One region of the Priestia sp. RMT2NF4 genome, then DNA from elsewhere that is predicted to be linked to it. Evidence: a T-box and tRNA genes for the amino acid it is inferred to sense, from the RefSeq annotation. Region 1 holds a T-box; the other holds one or more tRNA genes.
The links. The T-box of region 1 lies ahead of trpS (tryptophan--tRNA ligase). A T-box ahead of a tRNA ligase gene usually reads a tRNA of that ligase, here a tRNA-Trp.
Positions count from the first base shown of each region.

Region 2: it has a tRNA-Trp gene. The T-box ahead of trpS (tryptophan--tRNA ligase) is inferred to sense a tRNA for this amino acid. The anticodon was not compared.

Region 1 is NZ_JBLQZO010000003.1:82,893-89,782, reverse strand. It holds gene ACMX9J_RS13985 (ABC transporter permease) at 1-555, opposite strand, end outside; gene ACMX9J_RS13980 (ABC transporter permease) at 558-1,493, opposite strand; gene ACMX9J_RS13975 (peptide ABC transporter substrate-binding protein) at 1,591-3,237, opposite strand; T-box leader at 3,903-4,107, shown strand; gene trpS (tryptophan--tRNA ligase) at 4,184-5,173, shown strand; gene ACMX9J_RS13965 (YjbA family protein) at 5,204-5,953, opposite strand; gene ACMX9J_RS13960 (hypothetical protein) at 5,982-6,140, opposite strand; gene opp4C (oligopeptide ABC transporter permease) at 6,253-6,890, opposite strand, start outside.
Region 2 is NZ_JBLQZO010000001.1:413,500-420,389, forward strand. It holds gene ACMX9J_RS02065 (hypothetical protein) at 1-34, shown strand, start outside; gene ACMX9J_RS02070 (phospholipase D family protein) at 402-1,796, shown strand; tRNA gene ACMX9J_RS02075 (tRNA-Trp) at 2,037-2,110, shown strand; tRNA gene ACMX9J_RS02080 (tRNA-Leu) at 2,137-2,218, shown strand; tRNA gene ACMX9J_RS02085 (tRNA-Gly) at 2,239-2,310, shown strand; gene ACMX9J_RS02090 (Na+/H+ antiporter NhaC family protein) at 2,527-3,927, shown strand; gene ACMX9J_RS02095 (GerAB/ArcD/ProY family transporter) at 4,126-5,226, opposite strand; gene ACMX9J_RS02100 (Ger(x)C family spore germination protein) at 5,247-6,470, opposite strand; gene ACMX9J_RS02105 (spore germination protein) at 6,460-6,890, opposite strand, start outside.

The DNA of each region.
Region 1 (6,890 bases):
AGCCATGTTAATCCAGCCGGTAATGGTCATCGCCAAGATCATCGTACCTAACCCTTGGCCAAGCATAACCATTAAAATAATAACCAGTAAAAGGTAAGGAACACCATATAAGATATCCGCAACACGCATCATTGTTTCATCCGTACGGCCGCCGCGGTATCCAGAGATGCTTCCCCAAACTACGCCGATGAATAAATCAATTAAAGCTGCTGCTAACCCGATAAATAATGAAATACGAGCGCCTTCCCACGTACGAGCAAAAACATCACGCCCTAATTCATCTGTACCGAACCAGTGCTCAGAAGATGGAGCCTGATTAGCATTCAGCAAATCATTGGTTGCATAATCATATTTCACCATCAATGGACCAAATATAGCCATAAAAACAAGGAGAACCATTAGTACTACACCAAACATAGCAAGCTTATTTTTGCGAAAACGAATAAAAACATCTTGCCAGAATGAAAGACTCGGTTTTTCAATCTTTTCTGCCTGAGCGTGGTCAATCCCTGCTGTTTCAAACATTTCTTTAGGAATTTTCGGAAGTTGCTGCATAGTTACTCTCCTTTCTTAGCACCTGTAAGTTTAATTCGAGGGTCAATGAAGCCGTATGCAATATCTACAAGCAAGATACAAAAAAGTAGTAAAATACTGTAGAACACCGTTACGCCCATAATCGTTGTATAATCTCGGTTTGAGATACTGAGTACAAAGTGTGAACCTAATCCCGGGATACCAAATATTTTTTCAATAACAAAGCTACCCGTTAAAATCCCTGCTACTAAAGGTCCCATATAGGATACGACTGGAAGCATCGCATTTCGCATGGCGTGCTTAACTGTAATAACGCCTCTGCTTAAACCTTTTGCTTTCGCTGTACGAATATAATCATTGCTTAATACTTCAAGCATACTCGACCGAGTTAATCGTGCGATAAACGCCATAGGGGTTGAAGCAAGCGCGAGAGCTGGTAACACCGTGTGTGCCCAAGATTCCCAGCGTGCAACCGGAAAAATTTGTAGTTTCATAGCCAGAACGTATTGTAATACCGCTGCCATGATAAAACTTGGAACTGAGATTCCTAGAACTGCAATAACCATCGCCGTGTAATCTTGCCACTTATTATGTTTTAAAGCAGCAATAACACCTAGTACTACGCCAATAGCAATCGCTATTAAAATAGCTTCCATCCCTAGCATGAATGAAACAGGGAATCCGCCGTTAATCAAATCATTTACCGTTTGGCCTTTATATTTGAAAGATGGACCAAAATCCCACTTTAAAATTGATGTTAAGTAATCAAAGTACTGATGGTACCAAGGCTGATCTAAACCGTAATACTGATTTAGATTTTTTTGAATTTCAGGGGGAAGCTGCTTTTCTGATGTGAATGGACCTCCTGGAACAGCACGCATTAAGAAAAAGGTCGCTGTTACGATCAGCCATAATGATAGAAACATATAAATAAGTCGTTTTCCTATATATTTGAACACCCTGACACACCTCCATATTTTTACAAAATTCGCGCACAAGAAAGAAAAGTATATGGAGCACCAGGCCCCATATACCCTTTGTCATAATTGATGTTACTTACTCAAAATGAGCCCACTTAATCTGAATGTCTCCAAGACCAGACATCACAACATCTTTCAGCTGCTTGTCTTGTACCCAAGCATTTGTGTAGAAGTAGATTGGTGCCACTGGCATTTCATCCATGAAGATACCTTCTGCTTTTTTCAACATTGCCTGACGTTTTTTAGGATCTGTTTCTTTTTGAGAGTCAATTAATAACTTTTTATATTCTGGATTTTCCCAGTTTGTATCATTGTTTCCGCCTTTTTTGTCACGGAATAACTCTAGGAAGTTGATTGGATCGTTAAAGTCTCCTAACCAGCCCATACGCCCAACTTGATAATCTCCTTGGTGTAACTTTTCAATGTAAACAGCCCACTCAGAGTTGTCTAACTGTACTTTAATACCAAGGTTTTTCTTCCACATATCTTGAACAGCTTGTGCAATTTTTGCATGTTTTTCATCCGTGTTGTATGAAACCTTAATTGCTGGTAGTTCTGAAGCATCTTTAAGGCCCATTTCTTTCAAGCCTTTTTCTAAATATTCTTTTGCTTTTTTCACATCATTGTCTTTGAAGTAGCCTTTTTTGTTATCTTCAAACATTGTTGGTGGTACAGCCGCCATCGCTGGAACTGAACCGTCTTTTGTAATTTGTTCTGTAATACCTTTACGATCAATTGCATAAGCTAATGCTTTACGAATGTTCACATTGTCTAAAGGTTTTTGTTCTGTATTAAACTTGTACCAGTAAGTACCTGCAATCTCTTGAATGTTTAATGAACCGTCTTTCTTTAATTCAGGAAGTGCATCAGCTGGTAATTGACCGGTAGGCATACCCGCCCAGTCTAATTCACCGTTTTTGAACATTGAAAGTTCAGTGTTGTTATCATTGATCATGTACATTTCAACTTTTTTAAGTTTTACAGCATCTTTATCCCAATAGTTTTCATTAGGAACTAACTCAATTTTGTCGTTATGTTTCCAAGTTTTAAGCTTGAAAGGACCGTTTGACGTATAGTTTTCGCCTGCATTTGTGTACCATTTTTCATTTGATTCAGCAATTTTCGTATTCACTGGGAAGTACGTATAGAAAGCTGTTAATTCTAAGAAATATGGCGTTGGGTTTTCTAATGTTACCTCAAGCGTTTTATCATCTGTTGCTTTAACGGCAACATCATCTAATGAACCTTTTCCTTCATTAGCAGCCTGTGCATTTTTAACATAGTATAATTGATATGCATATTGAGATTCGTTTTTAGGATCTAACGCCCATTTCCATGCATATTCGAAATCTTTTGCTGTTACAGGGTCACCATTTGACCATTTTGCATCGTCGCGAATCGTAAACGTATATTTAGTTTGATCATCGCTGACCTTTACATCTTTCGCCATGGCATTTTCAGGTTTCCCATCTTTACCAATACGAGTTAAACCTTCAAATGTTTGTAATAATACGTTTGATGACGTTGAATCATTAGCTAAGCCTGGGTTCAGTGAGAAAGGCTCAGTTTTAATGTTTACGCGAAGCTCTTGCTCTTTTTTCTTGTCGCCGCCATCACTGCTAGCATTTTCACTGCCACCAGATTCTTTGTTAAATCCACATGCAGCTAAAAACAAGCTCATTACAAGCAGCAAACTGAAAAGAATTGACAACCTTTTCTTCATTGCGTGTTACCCCCTATTAAATTTTGTTTGTGTGGCAACCATATTTTTTTGATATGCACTAATTTCTTAATCCTCTTTCAATACAAAATAATCAGTTATTTTTTCACGTAGTAGAGTGCTAAAGACCTCACTGCAAAATTATTCTTCTACCCTATGAAACTGTCATCAATTGTTTACATGCTGTAAATCCAATGTATGCGCTTAATATGTAGAAGACTCATTCATTACAAAATTCGCTAATTGAAACAAAACATTGGCTATTTTGTTTTTTCTGAAAATTAAGAAATTGTAATACCTTTGTAAAAAATATGTTTGTTACGCCTATTATAAATATTTTAAAAATTTATTGCAATACTATTATTTAATGGTATTTTTTTGTCATGAGGGAAAAAACCTTATCTTATAAGGATTGTGCCTACTTGTCAGACGTCTAAAATCTTTTTTGTAGTATAGGTATTACAATAGTATTACAAAGGCATTAGAAATACTAAATAAAAGATTTTTACCAAATCCTCCACCAAATTTTCATCAAGAAATGCTTTAATTAAAAGGTTCTTGTCTTTTTTTGCCGAAGAAAAATTCCAGTAAATTGTCTTATAAAACTTTTTAGCGATAAGATGTTTAAATTCCTGCTTTTTCGCGTTATAATAACGAATAACTATATAATTAAAGCTGTGAAAAAGAGTAGTATGCAGAATTTTCATTTTTAGAGAGTTTGTGGCTGGTGAGAACAAACATTGAAACCTGCAGAATGGACTTTGGAGCTTTCAAGTGCAAAGCTTGAACGTTGATCTCAACGTTACATGAATAAAGATAGTTCACAATAATGTGTGCTAATTAGGGTGGCAACGCGGTCCATTCGCCCCTAGCTTATGCTAGGAGCGGATGGGCCTTTTTATGTTGTATACGTAAACTAGCATCATATATGTGCAGATGAAAGGAAGATTTGATGAAAACAATTTTTTCAGGTATTCAACCAAGCGGTACAATCACTTTAGGTAACTACATTGGAGCGATGAAGCAATTTGTTGAACTTCAACATGACTATAACTGTCATTTTTGTATTGTAGATCAGCATGCAATTACAGCGCCTCAAGACCGTTTAGCACTTCGTAAAAACATTCGCAGCCTTGCTGCTCTGTATGTAGCAGTAGGAATTGATCCAGCAAAATCAACTTTATTTATTCAATCAGAAGTGCCCGCCCACACGGAAGCAGGATGGATGTTACAGTGCGTAGCGTATATCGGTGAACTTGAGCGTATGACTCAGTTTAAAGATAAGTCCGCTGGAAAAGAAGCAGTATCAGCAGGATTATTAACTTATCCTCCACTAATGGCAGCTGATATTCTTTTATACAACACCGATTTGGTTCCAGTTGGTGAAGATCAAAAGCAGCATTTAGAATTAACGCGTGACTTAGCTGAGCGCTTTAACAAAAAATACAATGATATCTTCACTATTCCTGAAGTACGTATTCCAAAAGTGGGCGCACGCGTCATGTCTCTTCAAGATCCTACGAAAAAAATGAGCAAGTCCGATCCAAACCAAAAAGCTTTTATTACGCTCTTGGATGACGCTAAAACGATTGAAAAGAAAATCAAAAGTGCCGTAACGGATTCAGAAGGTATTGTTCGCTACGATAAAGAAAATAAGCCAGGTATTTCAAACTTATTAAGCATTTATTCAATCCTAGCAAATAAATCAATCGAAGACATTGAAGCAATGTACGAAGGCAAAGGTTATGGTGACTTTAAAGCTGACACAGCTAAAGTAGTAGCTGAAGCACTTGCTCCAATTCAAGAAAGATATTATGAATTAGTTGATTCTAGCGAGTTAGATGATATTTTAGATCAAGGTGCCGATAAAGCAAATGCAACGGCTAATAAAATGCTTCGCAAAATGCGAAACGCAATGGGAATTGGCCGTAAACGTTAAAAAAAAAACGACTGCTATGCAGTCGTTTTTTTAATTCACTTTTGGCTCTTGTTCAATTTCCCAAAGTTTTTCAAAGAAAGGTTGTCCTTTTACTAAGCGCTCGCATAATAATTTATGTTTCGGTGACCACCCTGACTTCGTTTCATCGTATAGCTGATTCCATACGTCTTGAAACGGCATCTCTTGAATGTCTTCGTATTTCGTTGGATTCCACTCTGTGTACCAGTAGCGGATTTGAGCTGTATTTTTTGTTGTATGTAGCTGATCAAGTGCCATAAATAACAGCTGTTTTAGCTGACGTTCTTTACGTGTTAGCCCTCTCATCGTTTCAGGAGACGGCGAAAGAATATGATGCTCTTTTTTAGTTAGCTCGTCTTCACTGAACTTATATTCTAGCTCTTCTTGATCCGCAATCATCTCATAAACTAACTGTTCTTGTCTTGGAATTAAGCGGCTTTTTCGAATTGGGATATGATAGCCCATCGTATCAATTGCTAAAATATTCGTTCCATCTGTAACAATAAAACAATATTCAACCTGCGTGCGCTCATGATTTTTCCGAATGTATGCTTTCTGATAGACATCTTGTAGTAGTTGTTGAGGTAGCTCGGAAAGATCATTTTCAATGTAATGAAATAAAAGCGGATTTACTTTTAATAACGGTGCTTGATCGAGCAGTTCTACACAATCGTCTTTTCTCCACTCATGGAAATGACACACATTATAACCGTTTTCTTCGCCTTCAAACCAATTAACCCATACATCATGAAGATATAGCATAATTTACCCCTCACTTACTATCTGTTTGTTATCCATCAGTATAGGCAGAGAAAGGAATTTTTATTCCAAATGATGTTATTTTTCTAAAAATTAATTGTAAAATACCTTCGTTTTTGGTTATTATGCAAATGCACTTATTTCGAAGCTCAGACATAACGCCAGTGCTAATGATTGCTACAGGCTTCATGAACTATATCCACCCCTATAAGCAGAAAAAATCCGAGTTTCTTCTATAGTAATAGGTTTGTCAGGAGGTCTGACAAACCTAAAAAAATCTATCACACTTTTGTGATAGATTTTTAACGAAGAGATTTTGGATTTAAAGCATCTTTTAATCCTTCACCAATGAAGTTGATAGCCAGGATCGTAAATGTAATAGCTAAACCTGGCGGAACCCACATCCAAGGCTTATTCTGCAGCACATCTGATTCCCTTGCTTCTGTCAGCATATTCCCCCAGCTCGGCGTATCAGCCGGCACGCCAAAACCGATAAAGCTAATCGCTGACTCAAACACGATAAGGATGGCCATCTGCAAACTGGCTTGAACCACAATCGTTGAAAACACATTTGGCAGCAAATGTTTGAAGATGATTTTAAACGGGCTGCACCCAATGGAAACAGCTGAAAGCACATATTCATTTTCTTTTTCAGCCAACACTTTGCTTCGCACCAGCCGGGCCGTACTTCCCCAGCTTAGGAAACTAACAACTAGGATGAGCGTCCAAACGCCTGAGATTTTTCCAATTAGAATTGTATTTAACACTACAACAAAAACAATGAGCGGAAAGTTTAAGACAAAGTCTGTAAAACGCATTAAGAATTGGTCCACTTTGCCTCCGTAATAACCCGCAATCGAACCAATAAGAGTTCCGATTAAAATAACGAGTGTTGTACAAGCAACTCCAATCAGTAACGAAGTTCTTCCTCCATACAATG
Region 2 (6,890 bases), on a different contig from region 1:
CATAAAAGATATGGAAAACGACCTTAATCAATAAAAGAGCCGCTGTTTTACTTACACTTAGAGCAGGTTCACAATAGGGTATAAATTGCAAAAGCAGAAGATAATGAACTTCTGCTTTTTTTTATTGGCAGAGTGAATGTAGGTTTCGTGTATATAATTGCTTCTAGGAGTTGTTTGGAGGGCAAGGCGAAGGCTCCTATAGGGAAAACAGAATAGGTGAGACCCTGCAGGAGCGGAAGCGAAGGCTTGCACGGAAATCAACAGTAGTGTAACAAATAATCCATCGTTCCATTCTTATTTTAAAAGGTATAGAAGTTAAAAAAGTAAGAATCCTAATAAAAACAGAACGATAAGAATGGAAAGGGATTGTGACAGGAAACATGCTAATAAATATACTAATAATGATTGTCGTATTGTACTTCATATATGTATTCGTAACTGCAGTGGTACTGTTTTATGTCCCTTTGCACAAGGGAAAAGACTTAAAAGTAATGAATACTGAGAATTTTTACGGAAAGAAAGAATCCACAGACCGTGTTATGCTTTTGGAAAACGGTTATTTTTCAGGGCTTGTTCGGATGCAGATGATTCAAGAAGCGAGGCATACAATCGATATTGCGTACTTTTCCATCGGCAAAGGTCGTTCGTCGGATTTACTTATGGGTGCTTTATTCGAAGCTGCGGACCGAGGTATACGTATTCGAGTGCTGTTAGACGGGATCTCTCATGGGTTAAAAGGCAAGAGAAAAAATGTTCTTTATGCTCTAGCTTTCCACAATAATATTGAATTAAAGTACTATGAGCCCTTTACTATTCTTAAACCTTGGACATGGCATAACCGTCTTCACGATAAAATAATAGTAGTCGATGGCCAATTAGGTATTAGTGGAGGACGAAATATTGGAGATAAATACTTGGCCAGTCAACCGGATAAAAATTTTGTCTATGACCGTGATGTGCTGATTTATAATACAAAGCAAGAAAGTAATAGTGTCATTCTCTCAATGGAGAAGTATGTAGAGAAATTATGGAACCACCCGTATACGCGCAAAGCTTTTCCAAAGCTCAAGAAAACTAAACAATTTCGTGGCCTTTCAGGAAAGAAATTGTTAATAGATCAATACGAAGAGGCCAAAAAAGCAAACGAACCCTTTGTCCATCCTTATATTGTATGGAGAGAATCGACGATGCCTACAAGAAAGATTTCTTTTATTACAAATCCTATTCAAAGAATGAATAAAAGCCCTTTTATATGGAAAACGTTTATTAAGCTTTCCGAGCAAGCTGAAAAATCCATTGTCGTTCAAAGTCCTTATATTGTACCAACAAAAGAGATGGAACAGTATATAGATAAGTCAGTAAAATCTAAAGTGCAAAGAATTATTTTAACGAATTCTATTACGTCCACTCCGAATGCTATGGCTTTTTCTGCATACTTAGGAGTGAAAAATCGCGTCATAAAAGCGGCTTCAAAGCTTTATGAATATCAACAGCCTTATTCCATTCATGGGAAATCCGTTGTTTACGACCAGCGTTTGAGCGCAGTTGGTTCTTTTAACTTAGATTCACGTTCTGTATTTTTAAATACTGAATCTATGGTTATGATAGATAGTGAAGAATTTGCAGCCGAGCTAACAGGGGCTATTGAAACTAAAATTTCTCACAGTACGCTTGTGGGAAATGAGGGGGAACCTGTGGATTTTAATACGGATTCTCAAAAAAACGTGCCTCCTGTAAAATCTGCACTCCTCCATATTCTTTCAGTCTTCACGCGATTTTGGAGACATTTTGTATAGTTCTGCACTTTGCCTAAAAAAGGGCTTTTACAGAAAGCTTCTAAAAATAAATGGTAGAGGGTAAAAGGTGCTGCAACTGGCAGTGGAAAGTGTAAAAAGCTGTGATATGCCTCACAGTTTTTTTTGAAGTCGCCAGTACTAGTCATGATTCATAAAAAGACCTATTGACGAAATTCCATATATGTTTTATTATAATATAGCGTCGTCAATAAACGAGGTTCTTTTGAAGAAATCATTTCTAGGGGCATAGTTTAAAGGTAGAACTACGGTCTCCAAAACCGTCAGTGTGGGTTCGATTCCTACTGCCCCTGCCATTTTGGAGTTATTTTTCAATTCACACGCGGGTGTGGCGGAATTGGCAGACGCGCTAGACTTAGGATCTAGTGTCTTATGACGTGGGGGTTCAAGTCCCTTCACCCGCATCTTTACTTTTATATATTGCGCGGAAGTAGTTCAGTGGTAGAACACCACCTTGCCAAGGTGGGGGTCGCGAGTTCGAACCTCGTCTTCCGCTTCTTTTCAAAAGCAGTTTGCATGTGCAAACTGCTTTTTTTGTTGTAGAAATAAAGATTTTTACTATGCTGTTTTTAATTAGAAATAGTTTATTCAATCAGTGCTGCTTATACGTATTGTTTTCATGAATATACACATATTATTGGGGTTACATTAAAAGCTAATGAACGATACGTGAAGACGTCTAATATGGTTTTTAAGATAGGGGGAGAGTCCTATGGAATCTAGTTGGTTTTCAATTATACCGTTTTTAATTGTTATTCCAATAGCTATTTTCACCAAACAAGTGCTGCCAGGGTTGTTTTTAGGCTTATTAGTAGGCGCTTATTTGATTGATCATTCGATTGTCGGAGGTGTTGAAAAGTTACTTCACTACGTTGTACAAGCCCTTAGAAATAAAAGTAATATAGAAATCGTTGTCTTTTTATACGCGTTTTCAGGGCTTATCGGAATGATTAAGATGGCTGGAGGAGTTAAAGGTTTTGTGGAAACAGCTGCAGAAAGAATTGATACAAGAAAAAAAGCTCTTATTTTAACCTATGTTTCAACCATTGGAACATTCAGTGCTCCCACCTTTCGTTTTGTGACGATCGCGCCCATTATGAGAGCGCTGCTGAAAAAAGTGAAAATGACGACAGCAGAGCTAGGGTTTGTTATTGAAACAACTGCTACTCCTGTTATCGTCTTAATTCCCGTGGCAACGGCATTTGTAGGATATATGGTCTCAATCATTCAAATGGCAATTGATCATCAAGGCATAAAACAAGACGCTTATTCTTTGTTTATTCAAAGCATTCCTTATAATTTCTTTTCGATTGTGATTATTTTAGTAGGGATTTATTTCAGCTTTTTTCATCATTCAACGTCTACGGCTCCTATGAAGCTCGAGGAAGAAGACGAAAAAGATTGGCATGATTGTCATCCTTGCGTATCGAAGGATTTGCCTTCTAAGCCTTGGAATTTGTTAGTACCTTTACTTGTTGTGATTTCACTTACCTTACTTTTAACATGGTGGAGTGGACATCGTAAGAGTCACACCTTTTTTGAAGCATTTATTAAAGCAGACGTGTTAGAAGCGATGGTAGTAGCTTTAATTATGACTACGTTAATTACCCTCATTTTTTTCTTGTTTCAGCGCTTTACATTACAGAATTTGCTTAATGGTTTTATCACAGGAGGCAATGACTTGATGTCCGTTATTTTGTTGTTATCGGTAGTATGGGGATTATCCGCTGTTACAGAAGACTTAGGTTTTTCAAATTTCGTGACGGCACATTCTAAGTGGATTCCTCAAATGTTTGTCACTCCGTTCATGTTTATCTTTGGAGCCGCTATTTCTTACTTTATCGGATCTGCTTGGGGAACGTGGGGGATTTTAATGCCGCTTGGCGTATCGCTTGCAAGTTCTGCAGATCTTTCTTTGCCGTTAATTATCGGTGCAGTGTTTGCGAGCGGTTCCTTTGGAGCGTTTTCTTCACCTTTAAGCGACGATACGAATACCATCGCCAAAATATTAGATTTATCTGTTATTGAATATGCCAAGTATAAATTAAAGCCAGCTTTAATTGCAGCGGGAATAACAGTTGCTTTCTATCTTGTTGTATCTTTCTTATTTTGAATGAGAAAAATAGCCGTCTAGTATCAATTTTTCATTTTTTTTAATTTAAAGTATGCATACAGTCCTAATGACAGGCACACTAGCATGATACAAGTAAGCGGAAATAAGATGGTATTAACAAAATGATCATAAAACCATATATACACGCACATCACCTCGATAATTTTAACGCCATTTTTTCTATTTAGTAGAGATATACTATCTGTGCTGCTTCTTCCTATTTTTCAAAAAGGCGATAATCAGAAGCAGTAGGGGTACGATAGAAAATAGCGGCATATGCAAAAGAAATCTTGCTACGTGCAGTCCTTCATAAAGGTGTTCTTGAAAATTACTAGCGATTGTAATCGACAAAAACAGCACAATGATACCTAAAGGATACGCTAGACGGGAAGGAGATTTAATTTTAAATAAAGTAGCTGTACCTATTATAGAAGCATAAAACAAGATGCTAACTTTGAAATAAATCCCAATCACCATAGCGAACATAAAAAATACATCTAGACGCTCTAAAAAATCAGCTACTTGGATCGTTTGGACAGTACTAAGAAGAGGGAACTGTGATCTTGTCGTCAGATCAACTCCAAGCACGCTAATGTTAATGATCATCGTAATAATTAGATTAATTCCGCTTAATCCCGTTGCGCATAGCATGGTGACACTCGCTTTTTTGGGATTGCTCAAATAAGGAAGAAGCATGGTAAATACAATAGCCTCTGTGAAAGGAAAATACAGCGTTTCGGTCAAAGCAACTTTGGCAACAGGAAGTATTCCTTCTTTTAATACCGGCTGCAAGTTCTTAAAATCAACTAATCCTGAGCTAATAATTAAGATGAAGCCTGCAATAGCTAGAAAATACATAAAAATAAACAGAAGCTCTCCTGATCTCGCTATCGCTTCAATTCCTTTTCGGGTTATATAGATAATGACCAGCATCAATAAGGCATTGGCAATAAATAAAGGCGTATCGGGATAAGCAAAAGTAAGAAGCATTTCTCCGAAATCTCTTAGAACTCGTGATGCATCGTATAAAAAATAGACAATGTATACAAATGCAAGAAGTGTTCCCAATACCTTACCTAAAATTTTCTGCATGTATTCTGTAGGGAGGAGGTCCGGATAGTAGGAATAGAGCTTATGATAGACTAAGAAGAAAAAAAAGCTGCACAGCATTCCAATTAAAATAACTAGCCATGCATCTTGCTTCGCTCTCATTGCAAGAGGAACTAATAAAGCGCTTCCCAGTTCGAATAATACCATGAGAATGAATAATTGAGTGGCGCTGATTTTTGCTTTTTCCATATAGCCAGAACCTCCTTACCTCATTGTTGTTTTTCTTTTACGCTAGAGAGAAACGATTTATTGCGCAGACCCGTTCGGCGAATGTAAGCTTCTACTGTAACGTCTACATCTAATTTTGGAAAATAAACGTCATCCCATTCTGATTTGAATTTTTCCCATTGGTTAGGGCGCGTGCGTTCCAGTGCTTCTCCAAACCCAAAGATGTCAACTTTGTCTGTCTGAGCTTGTTTAATAGCTGTTTGTAATTCTTTTTTTATTTCTTTACCCGCAGCTTTTTCCATTTTTTTGATTACGGCAGGTTGACGGGTATCAACAGGGACCTCCACTTCTCCAAGATCGCCTTCTACGCGAGTGTGAACGGACACATAAGGTTTTCCTTTTTTCATTTTTACAGATACATCCGTTTTTTGACGAACTGTTTGATAGGCAAGCGCTTCTTTTTTTCCTTTCCAGTCTATATTAATATCCGTTCCTTGTATTTTATCAAGAATCCAAACGCTACCTCTGGCTGGACTATTGTACAACCAGTCGATTAACTTTCCATTTTTAAAAACAGCAATGCCAGAAGCGCGAAGGGTAGCTTCTGGTGCGCTTTGCTGGAGGTTATCTAATTTTTCTGCTTGTTGAGGATTTCCAACTAAATGAAAACCCGAGACTAGTGCTTCTCCTCCGGGAGATTCGAGAGACCTCATCACTTCTTGAAAGGAAACCTTTAGATTTTCTCCCCATTTTCTTTGAGTGAACTCCAGCGTTTTCATAATTTTGTTTGCTGGAATTTTATCGACAGGCGTTAGTGCTTTTACCAAATCAGCAGCACTTGACTGGTGTGCGATTACTAGGGAAGTCGTAATTCGAAACTCAGGATCGCGATCAATAGAATCAATAAGAATGTTAATTCCTTCTTCACGCGCTAGTTTTTCTCCGATCACGACTAAGTTGGTATGGGCATAATAAAGTCTTCGGGAAATTCTAGCTGAAGCGCGTCTGCTTGCTTCAACTAAATTATCGCCAGAAGCAGAATAGATCGTAACAGGCGGACTTTGAGTACCGCCGCCCCCTTGTAAGCCAGCTACGTTTCCGGGGTTAATAATTTGAAAGGTAAGCTCATACCGCCCATCTTTCGTTTTATCAATGCCCATTGCCGATACAAATGCAAGGTCTGTTAATTCTTTTTTACTCCAGCAGCCAGTAAGCAATACCATCATTATGGTCATTACCAGTAAAAATAAACTTTTACGTTTCATTTTGATCATCTTCTTCCATTTCCTGGTTAATCATACCTCTTGAAGAAGGAGGCTCAGGCTTTTGATGTTTGCTTTGACGAACTTTGTTATCACTAATTAATTTAGGTCTTCTTCTCATCGTCCACCAAGGTAACCGCAGCAATGTATCTTCATTGCTTGCAGGAATAAAGGGTGCTAATGGGGTCATGTAAGGAACACCAAATGAACGTAAGCTGCATAGGTGTCCAACCCCCATTAAAAGAATAAGGATAATGCCATAGAAGCCGAATGTAGCCGCTCCTAGTATAAATAAAAAACGAATTAAACGCGCTGAAATAGCCATATCGAAAGACGGTGTGGCAAAGCTAGCAATGGCTGTAATCGATACGATAATAACCATAGCTGGTGAGACGATCCCCGCTTGAACTGCTGCTTGCCCAA